2 linked regions of the Vreelandella piezotolerans genome follow. The protein of the gene in region 1 interacts with the protein of each later gene in a pairwise test. Links are inferred from orthologs where the notes say so. Each region holds a gene or a part of one and is shown on either strand. Other genes may lie near its edges.

Evidence for each region.
Region 2: the proteins of GYM47_RS05145 (region 1) and GYM47_RS17130 interact in binary tests that used the Escherichia coli proteins (3 or more experiments, as listed by UniProt). The link is inferred for Vreelandella piezotolerans from one-to-one orthologs.

Annotation. Positions count from the first base shown.
Region 1 is NZ_CP048602.1:1,104,265-1,111,867, reverse strand. The notes cover bases 1,969-5,365. They hold GYM47_RS05145 (2-oxoglutarate dehydrogenase E1 component), read right to left. Parts: upstream 5,004-5,365; coding sequence 2,169-5,003; downstream 1,969-2,168. Other genes in these bases: GYM47_RS05140 (succinate dehydrogenase iron-sulfur subunit), read right to left, coding at 5,351-5,365; odhB (2-oxoglutarate dehydrogenase complex dihydrolipoyllysine-residue succinyltransferase), read right to left, coding at 1,969-2,130. Also shown: lpdA (dihydrolipoyl dehydrogenase), read right to left, coding at 1-458; more of odhB, read right to left, coding at 571-1,968; more of GYM47_RS05140, read right to left, coding at 5,366-6,061; sdhA (succinate dehydrogenase flavoprotein subunit), read right to left, coding at 6,089-7,603. UniProt on the Escherichia coli protein: E1 component of the 2-oxoglutarate dehydrogenase (OGDH) complex which catalyzes the decarboxylation of 2-oxoglutarate, the first step in the conversion of 2-oxoglutarate to succinyl-CoA and CO(2).
Region 2 is NZ_CP048602.1:3,722,276-3,729,373, reverse strand. Bases 423-3,314 are described here. They hold GYM47_RS17130 (ABC-F family ATP-binding cassette domain-containing protein), read right to left. Parts: upstream 2,896-3,314; coding sequence 949-2,895; downstream 423-948. Other genes in these bases: GYM47_RS17125 (TIGR02444 family protein), read left to right, coding at 2,925-3,314; dtd (D-aminoacyl-tRNA deacylase), read left to right, coding at 507-944. Also shown: GYM47_RS17140 (chalcone isomerase family protein), read left to right, coding at 1-412; more of GYM47_RS17125, read left to right, coding at 3,315-3,497; GYM47_RS17120 (TRAP transporter substrate-binding protein), read left to right, coding at 3,694-4,743; GYM47_RS17115 (TRAP transporter small permease), read left to right, coding at 5,014-5,592; GYM47_RS17110 (TRAP transporter large permease), read left to right, coding at 5,621-6,904; GYM47_RS17105 (universal stress protein), read left to right, coding at 6,926-7,098. UniProt on the Escherichia coli protein: Genetic data indicate it may be involved in ribosome assembly or function.

The sequences.
Region 1 (7,603 bases):
GAGCCTGCCGCGATGACGATGTTATCGGCGTCATAAGTCGTGGTATTGCCGTCGAGGTCGGTGACTTCGACTTGCTTGCCAGAGATGACTTTACCGGTACCTTCGATGGCCGTAACACCATTGGCTTTGAACAGGCCAGAGATGCCGCCGGTCAAGTTCTTAACGATCTTGTCTTTGCGCGCCATCATCTTCTTGACGTCCATGGTCACGTCGCCGGCTTCGATACCCATGTCGTCGAAATCGTGCTTGGCTTCGACGAACTTGTGCGAGGCTTCAAGCAGCGCTTTGGACGGGATACAACCGACATTCAAGCAGGTACCGCCGTGAACGACGTTACCTTCTTTACCGATCCATTTTTCAACACAGGCGGCTTTCAGACCCAGCTGCGCAGCGCGGATAGCCGCTACGTAGCCACCAGGGCCTGCACCAATAACGATCACGTCAAACTTGTCAGCCATGTTGGCTCCTTTAGCTTGGTGGCCTCCTCCCGGGTGGATGACAGCGGGTAGGAGGCTGTGTGCGATTAACTCAGCGTGCTCAACACTAGCGAAGGCGGATCAGCGCGCTTCGTTATACGTCCAGCAGCAGACGAGCCGGGTCTTCCAGCAGCTCTTTAATCGTAACCAGGAATTGTACCGCGTCTTTGCCGTCGATCATGCGGTGGTCGTAAGACAGTGCCAGATACATCATCGGGCGAATTTCGACCTTACCGTTCACCGCCATCGGACGTTCCTGGATCTTGTGCATCCCCAGGATAGCGGTTTGCGGCGGGTTGATGATCGGGGTCGACATCAGCGAGCCAAAGATACCACCATTAGTGATGGTGAAGGTGCCGCCCTGCATTTCGTCGATGCCGAGCTTACCGTCACGCGCACGCTTGCCAAAGTCGACGATCGTCTTCTCGACGTCGGCAATTTTCATGCTGTCAGTGTCACGCAGAATTGGCACCACGAGACCACGATCCGTCGATACGGCAACACCGATGTCTTGGTAACCATGGTAAACGATATCGGTGCCATCGATAGAGGCGTTGACATCCGGGAAGCGCTTGAGAGCTTCGGAGGCGGCTTTTACGAAGAAGCCCATGAAGCCAAGCTTGGTGTCGTGGGCCTTCAGGAAGGTATCTTTGTACTGGGCACGCAGCGACATCACCGCACCCATGTCCACTTCGTTGTACGTGGTCAGCATGGCAGCGGTCTGCTGTGCTTGAACCAAACGCTTGGCGATGGTTTGACGCAGACGGCTCATCGGCACGCGCTTCTCGGCACGCTCACCCTCGACCGCTGGCGCAGCAGCGGCTTTAGCGGGTGCAGAGGACTTAGCCGCTTTCTTTGCCGAGCCCTCTTTGACGGCTTTCTGAACGTCTTCTTTCAGAATACGGCCGCCTTTGCCGGTACCTTCGATCTTGGACACGTCCAGATCGTGCTCAGCCACCATTTTACGTGCCGCCGGTGCCAGGATCTTGTCGCCGACTTTCTCGTCAGCGCCGTCGTCGTCGCTGCCGGACTTGTCTTCGGTGCTCGGTGCGCTGGCTTCGTCGCTGCCACCGCCTTCGACGAAGGTCGCCAGAATCGCTTCCGACTCTACCTGACTGCCCTCTTCGGCCTTGATCTCTTGCAGCGCACCGTCGGCCGGTGCCACGACTTCGAGTACGACCTTGTCGGTTTCGATGTCGGCGAGTACTTCGTCACGCTTGACCGCTTCGCCAACTTTTTTGTGCCACGTGGCAACGGTGCCTTCCTGGATCGATTCAGGGAAGCTGGGGGCTTTTACATCGTGCTTTTTACCGCCGCCAGCAGGCTTAGACTCTGCTTTTGGTTCGGTTTTTTCAGTACTGCTATCGCTTGAAGCGCTCTCTTTAGAAGAGCTATCTTCTTTGCTGGCAGACGCGTTGCCTTCGCCAATTTTGCCCAATACTTGCTCAGACTCGACGGTATCGCCCTCTTCGGCCATGACGTCGGTCAGGGTACCCGCTTCCGGTGCGACGACTTCGAGCACCACTTTGTCGGTTTCGATTTCAACAATCAGCTCGTCGCGTTCGACGCTGTCACCCGGCTTTTTATGCCACGCGGCCACAGTGCCCTCGGCAACGGATTCCGGAAAGGTTGGCGCTTTGATCTCAGTAGCCATGTCGTTTCCCTTATGTGTTCTCTAAACCCGGTGGGCGCTTATAGGTTAAAAGCGTCTTCCACCAGCTGGCGCTGCTGTTCAGTGTGGACGGACATGTAGCCCGCTGCCGGAGCAGCCGAGGCAGGACGCCCTGCGAATTTCAACTCACGTCCAAGGCCATCTTTCAACATATCGGCCACGGTACGCATGTGGTGCTGACTGGAGTACCAGGCGCCTTGGTTCAGCGGCTCTTCCTGACACCATACGATGTCTTCCACATTGGCATACGCCTGGAGCACTTCCAGAAGCTCTTCTTTCGGGAAGGGATAGAGCTGCTCTAGACGAATGATCGCCGTGTCGTCACGCTCGTTTTCAGCGCGCCAGTTGGCCAGATCGTAGTAGACCTTGCCTGCGCACATAATGACGCGGGTGACGTTGTCGGCGTCGAGATTCGCTTGATCCGGCAGTACCATGTGGAACTTGCCGTGGGCGAGATCTTCCAAGCTCGACACTGCTTCTTTGTGGCGCAGCAGCGACTTAGGCGACATGACCACTAGCGGTTTACGCAGCGGACGAATCACTTGGCGGCGCAGCAGGTGGAAAATCTGCGCTGGCGTCGTCGGTACGCACACCTGCATGTTGTGCTCGGCGCACAGCTGCAAGAAGCGCTCTAGACGGGCAGAAGAGTGCTCGGGCCCTTGGCCTTCATAGCCATGAGGCAGCAGCATGGTCAAGCCGCACAGGCGACCCCACTTGGTCTCACCGGAAGAGATGAACTGGTCGACCACCACTTGAGCGCCGTTGAAGAAGTCACCGAACTGCGCTTCCCAAATGACCAAGTCATTCGGGGCGGTGGTCGAGTAACCGTATTCGAATGCCAGCACGGCTTCTTCCGACAGGAAGGAGTCGTGGATGGTAAAGCGCGGCTGACCGTCGGCCATATTCTGCAGCGGTACATAGGTCGACCCGTCTTTCTGGTTGTGCACGACCGCGTGACGGTGGGAGAACGTCCCACGCCCCACATCCTGCCCGGTGATGCGGATAGGATGACCTTGGTCGAGCAACGTGGCGTACGCCAGGGTTTCTGCAAAGCCCCAGTTGAGCCCCATGCCGCCCGCCTGCATTTTACGGCGGTCTTCGTAGATTTTGGCGACCTGGCGCTGAACGTCGACACCGTCCGGTATTTCACACATCTTCGCCGCTAGCTGCTGAAGACGCTTCATATCGAAGGTGGTGTCGGCGTCACCGGTCCACTCGTGGCCAAGGTAAGGCGCCCAATCCACGAATAGTGAGGTGTTGGGCTCTTGGACCAGCGCATTGGCAACATGATTACCTGCAACAAGGTCATCACGGTAGGTTTCTACCATGGCCTTGGCATCGTCTTCAGTGATGACGCCCTGCTCGACCAAACGCTGCGCGTAAAGCGTACGTGAGGAAGCGTGGTCTTTAATCTTGGCGTACATCATTGGCTGCGTGCCTGACGGCTCGTCTGCCTCGTTGTGACCACGGCGACGGTAGCACACCAGATCGATCACGACGTCTTTCTTGAACTGTTGACGATAATCCAGCGCTACTTGTGTCGCGTGAATCACGGCATCAGGGTCGTCGCCGTTGACATGGAAGATCGGCGCCTGAACCATTTTGGCAATGTCAGTACAGTATTCCGTAGAGCGCGCGTCCAAGGGGTTCGAGGTGGTGAAGCCCACTTGGTTATTGATGACGATGTGCACCGTGCCGCCCGTCTTGTAAGCACGGGTCTGAGACATCTGGAATGTCTCCATCACCACGCCCTGACCGGCGAATGCAGCATCACCATGGACGTTGATGGGCAGTACTTTGCTGCCTTCGTCATCGTTACGACGATCCTGGCGAGCGCGTACAGACCCTTCGACGACCGGCGCAACGATCTCCAGGTGCGACGGGTTGAACGACATGGCGAGGTGGACTTCCCCACCCGGTGACATGACGTTCGAGCTAAAGCCCTGATGATATTTGACGTCGCCGGAGCCACGCTCGATGACTTTCTTGCCATCGAACTCGTCGATCAAATCCGCTGGGTTTTTACCCAAGATATTGACCAGCAGGTTCAAGCGACCACGGTGGGCCATGCCGATGACGACTTCTTTGGTGCCGTAACCACCGGCGCGCTGAATCAGCTCGTCCATCATCGGTACGAACGACTCACCACCCTCCAGACCGAAGCGTTTGGTGCCCGGGTACTTGGACGCTAGGTAGTTTTCTAATCCTTCCGCTGCGGTCAACCGCTCCAGCACGTGCTTGCGCACGTCATCGCTGAACTTGGGTGCGCTGCGTACCGATTCGAACCGACGCTGTAGCCAGCGCTTCTCTTCGGTATCGACGATGTGCATGATCTCGCAACCGATGGAGCGACAGTAGGTCTGCTCCAGCGCGTCGACGATGTCACGCAGCGGCGCTTTATCGATACCCAGGAAAAACGAGCCGGTTTGAAACTCGGTGTCGAGATCAGCTTTGGAGAGCTGGTGGAACGACAGGTCGAGGTCGGGAACGGGAGTGGGATTACGCAGCCCAAGCGGGTCGATATTGGCCTTCTGATGGCCACGGAAGCGATACGCGTTGATCAGCTGCAGGACTTTGACCTGCTTCTTGTTCTCACCGCTGTCGGAGGCGGCAGCTACCCGGCCCGGGCGGCTTTCACGGCCCAGTTGGTAGAACTGATCACGAATGGGGCTTAGTGGAACATCGTGGGAGGCACTGCCCTCAGGACGCGGCAGCTGATCAAAATAGCTGCGCCACTCGTCTGAGACAGAATCAGGATCGGCGAGGTACTGCTCGTAAAGCGCTTCCACGTAGTGGACATTGCCACCACTAACGTGAGAGGAACGCCACATCAACTCCATTATGCCTTGTTGCATCTCTCGGTCACCCTGCACTGATGGGGTGGTATCGGCATCGCTGCATGCATGCAACGACATCGCTATTGCCCTGCCGGCGGGGCGGGACGTTTGCCGGCGGCGCCGACCGGAGGCCGGAAGCCCTTGTTCATACACGTGGTTAAGACCACGTAGTTGCGACGCGTTTCTCATTCAGTTCATGCTCAAAAGCCGGTACTTAAAGCACCGGCTTTTAAACTTGGCTGACCACGGTGCGACGCGTCGCCGCACCGTGACGGCCCCTATGATAACAAGCGAAGCGCCACGATTTAAGTAGCTTTATGCTGCAACTTACGTGGTACACGCTTTTTCTTCATGGGATTAGATAGTTACGTAGCGTCCGCAAGCAACATTTCACGAATTTTACCAATTGCACGGGTCGGGTTAAGACCTTTCGGGCACACGGCAACACAGTTCATGATGCCACGGCAGCGGAAAACCGAGAACGGATCCTCCAAGCTGGTCAGGCGCTCACGGGTTGCGGTATCGCGGCTGTCGGCCAGGAAGCGGTAGGATTGCAGCAGGCCAGCAGGACCCACGAATTTGTCCGGATTCCACCAGAACGACGGGCACGATGTGGAGCAACACGCGCACAGAATACATTCGTATAGGCCGTCCAGTTTGTCGCGCTCTTCCGGCGACTGCAGGCGCTCAATGGCCGGTGCCGGGGTGTCGTTCTGCAGATACGGCTGGATACGCTCGTACTGTTTATAGAACAGCCCCATGTCGACCACCATATCGCGGATGACCGGAAGACCAGGCAGCGGGCGAAGTGTCAGCTTGTTGTTTTTCACGACGTCTGACAGCGGCGTGATGCACGCCAGGCCGTTTTTGCCATTCATGTTCATGCCGTCGGAACCGCAAACACCCTCACGGCAGCTGCGGCGATAGGCCAAACCGCTGTCTTGCTCTTTCATCAGATGCAGAACATCCAGCACCATCAGATCGCGGCCTTTGGTATCGACCTGAAACTCCTGCATATAAGGTGCGGAGTCGGTTTCCGGATTGTAGCGGTATACGGATACCTGAAGATTGGACATGGTGACTCCCTCTCGTCGGTGCGAAGATTAGTAGGTACGAACCTTGGGCTCGAACGTATCGACGGTTTTCGGCTTGAAGTTGACGTCGCGCTTCTTCAGCTCTTTGCTGGCCGGGAAGTAGAGCGAGTGTTTCAGCCAGTTGACATCATCACGGTCAGGGTAGTCGTAGCGCGAGTGGGCACCACGGCTCTCTTTACGCTCGAGGGCAGCAATCGCCGTTGCTTCTGCCACTTCCATCAGGTTGTCCAGCTCCAGCGCTTCGACACGAGCCGTGTTGAACGCGTTGGATTTGTCCGGCAGGTGCGCATTGGCAATGCGGCCACGCAGGTCCGCCAGCTTTTTGACACCTTCTTGCATGTTTTTCTCTTCACGGAATACACCGAAAGAGTTCTGCATGATGTCTTGCAGCTCGGCTTTCAGTGCCGGAATGCTTTCGCCACCCTCTTCGGATTCGTTCCAGCGCGTGATGCGCTTCATGGCGAACTCGATGTCCGACTCGGAAGCGTCGAGGTATTCGATACCTTCGTTCAGCGCGCCTTCGATGAACATACCCGCAGCACGGCCGAAGACCACCAAGTCGAGCAGTGAGTTACCGCCCAGGCGGTTGGCACCGTGGACCGATACACACGCCGCTTCGCCACAGGCGAACAGGCCGTTGACGATCTGGTCGTTACCATTTTCGTCTTGAGTGATCGCTTGGCCATGGATGTTGGTCGGAATACCGCCCATCATATAGTGGCAGGTCGGGACGACAGGAATCGGGTCTTTCGCCGGATCGACATGGGCGAAGGTCTTGGAGAGCTCGACGATCCCCGGCAGACGCTTGCCAAGGACTTCTTCGCCAAGGTGATCGAGTTTCAGGAAGACGTGATCACCCTTCTCGCCACAGCCGCGGCCTTCGAGAATCTCCATGACCATGGAGCGTGCCACCACGTCTCGACCCGCTAAGTCTTTGGCGTTCGGTGCATAACGCTCCATGAAACGCTCGCCGTCTTTGTTGATCAGGTAGCCACCCTCACCACGGCATCCTTCGGTCACCAAGGTGCCCGCACCGTAGATACCGGTCGGGTGGAACTGCCACATTTCCATATCCTGCATCGGGAAGCCCGCGCGCAGCGCCATGCCGATGCCGTCACCGGTATTGATCAGAGCGTTGGTGGTAGAGGCGTAGATACGACCCGCACCGCCCGTCGCCAGAACCGTGGCTTTCGATTTGACGTGCACCACTTCACCAGTTTCGATGCACATGGCGATACAGCCCACTACGTCACCGCTGGCGTTCTTGACCAGGTCGACTGCATACCACTCGTTCAAGAACGTGGTGTTGTTCTTGAGGTTGTTTTGGTACAGGGTGTGCAGCAGTGCGTGGCCGGTACGGTCGGCGGCTGCACAGGTGCGCGCTGCCTGACCGCCTTCACCGAAGTTCTTCGACTGACCGCCGAACGGACGCTGGTAGATGCGGCCGTTATCGAAACGCGAGAACGGCAGGCCCATGTGTTCCAGTTCGAAGACCGCTTTGGGGCCTTCGGAGCACATGTATTC
Region 2 (7,098 bases), 2.6 Mb from region 1 along the record:
TTACATGATATGGACCGCTTATGCGGGGGCGTATTATCAGTTGGAAGGGGAGCGCGAGCCTCAGCCGTTAAGCGATGTACCCCGCCGTTTGGAACTTGCCTACTTTCATGAGATTGCTGCCGACGACTTTGCCGAGGCGACAGAGAAAACGCTCAACGATTCGTTGACGCTTTACGAGTTCAATCAGGTGAAAGAGAACATGGCGCAGTTGAATCAACGGTACCGGGATGTGGTTCCCGGCGATCGGTACCTGTTGAGCTGGGACGGTGAGCAGTTACGCCTTGCCCTCAACGGTGAGACGCTCTACGAGGATAGCAGCGCCGAGTTTGCCAGCGCGATGTTCGGCATTTGGCTGGGCGAGCGCCCGCTGGGTGAAGAGTTTCGCGACGCGCTACTGGGCGTGGACGGATAGCGGCTGACCACGCACCATCTCGCTTGGGCCAGCCCTCGCCTCAGTTTACACTCGCCCTCTTCGACAGCGCCAATGAACGGACAAAGGGGTAAGCGTGAAAGCACTGATTCAGCGGGTCAAACACGCCAGCGTCACGGTGGATGGCAGCACCATCGGTGCGATCGACCACGGGTTGCTGGCACTGATAGGTGTCGAGACAGGCGACAGCGAGGCGGAGGCCGATAAACTGCTGCACAAGCTGCTGCATTACCGCGTGTTCAGCGACGACGCGGGCAAGATGAATCACAACTTGCAGCAGGCCGAAGGAGGCTTGCTGCTGGTGTCGCAGTTCACGCTTGCGGCCGACACGCACAAGGGGCTGCGCCCCAGTTTTTCCAGCGCCGCGCCGCCCGAGGAGGGGCAGCGGCTGTTTCATTACCTCGTCGATCGAGCGCGCGCTGCTTGGCCCCAGGTGGCGACTGGCCAGTTTGGCGCGGACATGCAGGTTGCGCTGACGAACGATGGCCCGGTCACGTTTCTGCTGGAGAGCTAGCGCTCTAGGCACTCTCACTGGCGAGCAATTCGGCTTCCATGGCTTCCAGTGCCTCTTCGGCGGCGAGCCACGCCTGCTCGGCGTCGTCTAGCTGCGCTTTGATCGTTGCCTGCTTGGCCAGCGCATCGGTCAGCTCCGCTTTGCGGGCGCCGTCAGTGTAGAGCTCAGGGTCGGCGAGTATGGCCTCGACCTCCTCTAGCGAGTGCTGCGCTCTTTCCATGGCCTTTTCCGCCTTGTCGCGCTCTTTTTTCAAAGGGCGCAGCTTTTCGCGCAGCTCGGCCGCTGCTTTGCGGGCGGCTTTACGGTCGCCGCTGGGCTGTTGGCTCTGGCGTTCGCTCTTTTCACTACGGGCGTCGCGGCGGTTCTCTTCCAACCGCGCCTTGAGCCAAGCCCGGTAATCCTCCAAGTCACCGTCGAAGGGCTCGACCCGGTGGTCGGCGACCCGCCAAAACTCATCGACCGTGGCGCGCAGTAGGTGACGGTCGTGGGAGACCAAAATGACCGTGCCCTCGAAGCCTGCCAGCGCTTCCGTGAGCGCCTCGCGCATTTCCAAATCCAGGTGGTTGGTCGGCTCGTCCAGCAGCAGCAGATTGGGTTTTTGCCAAGCGACCAGCGCCAGTGCCAGCCGCGCTTTCTCACCGCCCGAGAAGGTGGCGACTTCCCCGAAGGCGTCGTCGCCCTTGAAACCAAAACCGCCTAGAAAATTGCGAATCTCTTGATCGCTGGCGGTGGGCGAGAGCCGCTGCACGTGGACGAACGGCGTCGTGGTCACGTCCAGCCCCTCCAGCTGATGCTGAGCAAAGTAGCCAATCGCTAGGTGCTCGCCGGGCACGCGCTTGCCGTCGAGCAGCGCCAGCTCGCCGGTGAGCGACTTGATCAGTGTGGATTTACCCGCGCCGTTGGGTCCCAGCAGGCCGATCCGGCTGCCGGGAAGCAGCGTAATGTTCACCTTGTCGAGTTGTGCGACGTCGCCCGCCTGGCTGCGGTAGCCTAGCGTGGCTTGATCCAGCACCAGCAGCGGGTGAGAGGTCTTATCTGCCGCGGGCAGGGTGAAGTGAAAGGGAGAGTCCACGTGGGCCATGGCGATATCTTCCATGCGCTCCAGCATCTTGACGCGGCTCTGCGCCTGACGCGCCTTAGTGGCCTTGGCCTTGAAGCGAGCGATAAAACGCTCGATCTCTTCGCGGCGCGCCTGCTGTTTGGCTGCTTCGGCCTGCTGCAGGGCGAGCTTCTCCGCCCGTGTGCGCTCGAATCGAGAGTAGTTGCCCCGATAGAGTTCCAGCGTTTGATGATGCATGTGGACGATGTGGTCGCACACGGCATCCAGAAAGTCCCGGTCGTGAGAGATCAGCAGCAGCGTGCCGGGGTAGCGGGTGAGCCACTGCTCTAGCCACAGCAGCGCATCCAGATCCAGGTGATTGGTCGGCTCATCGAGCAGCAGCAAGTCGGAAGGCATGAACAGCGTACGGGCAAGATTGACCCGCATTCGCCAGCCGCCGGAAAAATCTGAAAGCGGGCGCATCAGGTCCGACTGGACGAAGCCCAGCCCCACCAGTAGCTGGGCCGCGCGGGATTCGGCGGTGTAGCCATCCAGCGTTTCGATCAACCCGTGTAGCTCCGCTTCGCGATGGGCGTCGCCCGCTTCCCGAGCGGCGAGCAAATCGGCTTGCGCCTTGCGCAATGCGTGATCGCCATCCAGCACGTATTCCACGATGGGGCGATCCAGCGCCTCCACTTCCTGGGCCATGTGGGCGATCCGCTGGCCACCGCTCATCTCGACGTCGCCTTGATCCGGGCCCAGCTCGCCCAGCAGGAGTTTGAATAGACTCGACTTACCGGCACCGTTCGCCCCAATGATACCGGCCTTGACGCCGTTATGGAGCGTCAGATCGGCGTTTTCTAGGAGCGTTTGCGTGCCCCGTTGCAGGGCGACTTGGCGCAGTGCGATCATGTTTTCTCCCGAAAAAAGTGGGTAAATCAATGCGCGATTCTAACCGATTGCAGCGCTTGCAGCAGAGGCCGCTGTGGGATTTTGCTTTGGCGCTCTATGCCAGGCCCGGCGTCGAGCAGGCCTGCCTCACGTTGCAGGATGAGGCTGGTGTGGATGTGTGTGAGCTGCTGTTCCATTGCTGGCTCTATCAGCAGGGTCTGGCGGCCTCGCCAGGCCCGCTCGCTACCATACGCGCCGAGCGCATGGCTTGGCAGCAGCAGGTGACGGCGACGCTACGAACGCTTCGCCGCCGATTGAAACCCGAAGCCGCCCACAACGAGGCCGTCAAAGCGTTGCGTGCCACGCTGCAGAGTGCCGAGCTGCAGGCAGAGCGTGAAAACCTTCAACGTTGGCAGCAGTGGGCGCTCGGCTCATCAGACGCGGACGCGCGCTTAACAAAAAGCGACATAAGCCAGCATAATGTTGCACAGTGGCTGCAAGATACGCTGTTTTCGACACCGCTTGACAACGATTTGTGTCGCGCGCCACGCGGGCGCGAGAGGACGAGAGCGGCCCTTTTTGCCTTGGCAAGCCAGCTTGACCGCTGTGAATCACCACGCTAGCCTGAAATTAAGCTGTTTTTGAATAACCCGTGTTAGCTTCGCTGGCGATCGTCCGCTAACCCACAGCAATGAACGACGTTACTGCGTGTTAGCGGCTGAACAAACGCTGAATAAAAGTGGAGCGACTCGGGATATACAAACACTAAGATCCTTGCGCTCTCGTACGGCGCGCTTACCACTGCTAGGGGAACTCTGCATGAAGGCAAGCACATTAGTTTCGACTCGTTCCGTCACCACCAAGTTGCTCACCACGGCAAGCGTGGGTGCACTGCTGCTGGGTTTGAGCGCGACCGCTCAGGCAGATAACTGGCGTTACGCACACGAAGAGTACGAAGGCGACGTGCAGGATGTCTTCGCTTACGCATTCAAGGAGTACATCGAAGATAACTCCGACCATACCGTACAGGTTTACCGCTTTGGTGAACTGGGCGAGTCCGACGACATCATGGAGCAGACGCAAAACGGCATCCTCCAGTTCGTCAATCAGTCACCTGGCTTTACCGGTGCGCTGATCCCAGAAGCGCAAATCTTCTTCATTCCGTATCTGCTGCCGACCGACGAAGAGACCGTTCTAACGTTCTTCGACGAGAGTAAAGCCATCAATGAAATGTTCCCGGAGCTTTACGCCGAGCAGGGTCTCGAGCTTCTAAAAATGTACCCCGAGGGTGAAATGGTGGTCACCACCGACGAGCCGATTAGCTCGCCGGAAGACATGAATAACAAGAAAATCCGCACCATGACCAACCCGCTGCTGTCGGAAACCTACGACGCCTTTGGCGCGACGCCGACACCGCTGCCGTGGGGCGAAGTCTACGGTGGCCTGCAGACCGGCATCATCGATGGTCAGGAAAACCCGATCTTCTGGATCGAATCTGGCGGTCTGTACGAAGTGTCTCCGCACCTGACTTTCACTGGCCACGGTTGGTTCACCACCGCGATGATGGCCAACCAGGACTTCTACGAAGGCCTGTCCGATGAAGACAAAGAGCTGGTCCAGAACGCCTCGGACGCGGCCTACGACCACACTATCGAGCACATCAAAGGGCTAGCCGATGAAGCGCTGGCCAAAATCCAGGAAGCGTCTGACGAAGTCACCGTGACACGCTTGAACGAAGAGCAGATCCAAGCGTTCCGCGAGCGCGCACCGCAGGTCGAGGAAGCCTTCCTCGAAATGACGGGCGAGCGCGGTGCCGAGCTGCTGGAGCAGTTCAAAGCGGACCTCGAAGCCGTCGAAAGCGAGTCCTAATCGGTTAGCGCGCTTGCGTTAATCACATGACGTCGCCAAGGGGCAGCCAGCGCTGCCCCTTTTTTGTTGTCCACCCCTCTAGCGAAAAAACACATGCTCGCGGGGGCGAACACAGAAAAATCTACGTCCATCCAGCGTTGAAGCGAAAAGAGTCATTACCCATTACGCTACAAAATGAGCAAGGCCGAACCTGCTCCGTTCGGTGTCAGTGATGGGAAGGTCGCGTCGCCATCGAGCAAGCGACCACGCTGCGTTCAAAGGAGAACGGCCATGTCCGAAGAAGAGTCCGAAAAGAACTACCGCTCGGGTTTGCCCGGCGTACTTGGAGTGATCGACACTGCAATTAGCAAAATCGAGTCAGTCATACTGGCGATGGGGGTTTTGCTAATGGCGCTGAATACGGTCACCAACGTCGTTGCCCGCTTCGTGTTCGGCAATAGCATCATGTTCTCAGGCGAGCTGAACCGTATCCTGATCATCATGATCACCTTTGCGGGTATTGGCTACGCTGCCCGCCACGGTCGCCATATTCGCATGTCGGCGATTTACGATGCGCTGCCGGTGGGCGGTCGCAAAGTGCTAATGATCGGCATCGCGTTTTTCACCTCGCTGGTGATGTTCTTCCTGCTTTACTACTCCGTAGTGTACATCCTCGACCTGTATAGCAAAGGGCGCGTACTGCCGTCGCTGGGCTTACCGGTATGGATCATCTACGTCTGGGTGCCCATGGGCTTTTTGATCACCGGGATTCAGTACCTACTGACCGCGATCAAGAATCTCACCACCCGAGACGTCTACCTCTCTACCGGGGTGGTAGACGGCTATAAAGACACCGAAACAGAAGTGTAAAGCAGGGATTGCACCTTAGGGGAACGCTATGACGACGATAATGGTAGTCACCATGATTGCCCTGCTGCTGCTGGGCTTTCCAATGATGATCCCGCTGATCACTGCGGCAGTGATCGGCTTCTATATGATGTTCAACGGCTTCGGCCAAATGGATACGCTGATTCAGCAGATGATGGCGGGCATACGCCCGGCGTCGCTAATCGCCGTGCCGATGTTCATTCTGGCTGCCGACATCATGACCCGAGGGCAGTCTGCGAATCGCCTCATCGATATGGTGATGTCCTTCATTGGCCATATCAAAGGGGGGTTGGCGGTCAGCACGGCGGCTTCTTGTACGCTGTTCGGCGCCGTGTCGGGGTCGACCCAGGCCACTGTAGTGGCGGTAGGCTCGCCGCTGCGTCCGAAGATGCTCAAAGCGGGCTACTCCGATCCCTTTACGCTGGCGCTGATCATCAATGCCAGTGATATTGCTTTTTTGATTCCCCCTAGCATTGGCATGATCATTTACGGGGTCATTTCCGGCACCTCGATTGGCGAGCTGTTCATCGCCGGTATTGGTCCCGGCCTGCTTATCCTGTTCATGTTCTCCACGTACTGCATCATTTACGCCATCGTAAAAGACGTGCCTACCGAAGAGCGCTCAAGCTGGAAAGAGCGGGCCACGGCCGTTCAGAAAGCGCTCTGGCCGCTCGGCTTCCCAGTGATCATCGTGGGCGGCATTTACGGCGGGATCTTCAGTCCTACCGAAGCGGCGGCCGCCTGTGTCCTGTATGCGGTGCTGTTAGAGTTCGTCGTCTTTCGCTCGCTGAAAATGCGCGATATCTACACCATCGCCAAGTCTACTGGCCTGATCACCGCCGTGGTGTTCATTCTGGTGGCCGTGGGCAATGGCTTCTCTTGGATCATTTCGTTTGCGCAGATTCCCCAAGCGATCCTCGAAGCCGTGGGGGTCAACGAGGCCGGACCCACGGGCGTATTGATCGCCATTTGTATTTCGTTCTTCGTGGCGTGCATGTTCGTCGACCCCATCGTGGTGATTCTGGTATTGACGCCGATTTTTGCCCCGGCGATTGCAGCCACCGGGCTCGATCCCGTACTGGTCGGTATCCTGATTACGCTACAGGTGGCGATTGGGTCGGCCACGCCACCCTTTGGCTGCGATATCTTTACCGCCATCGCGATCTTCAAACGCCCCTATTGGGAGGTGATCAAGGGCACGCCACCGTTCATCTTCATGCTGATTCTGGCGGCGGCGTTGCTGATCATGTTCCCGCAAATTGCGCTGTTCCTGCGTGATGTTGCCTTCCGTTAAGCAGTCACAAGGAGAACGCGGATGTTCAATCGCATCTTGATCCCTGTCGATGGCTCAAAGGGGGCCATCAAGGCGCTCGAAAAAGCCGTTGGTCTGCATCTGCTCACCGGGGCAGAGCTCTACCTACTGTGTGTGTTCAAACATCACAGCCTGCTGGAGGCGTCGCTCTCCATGGTGCGCCCCAACCGGTTGGA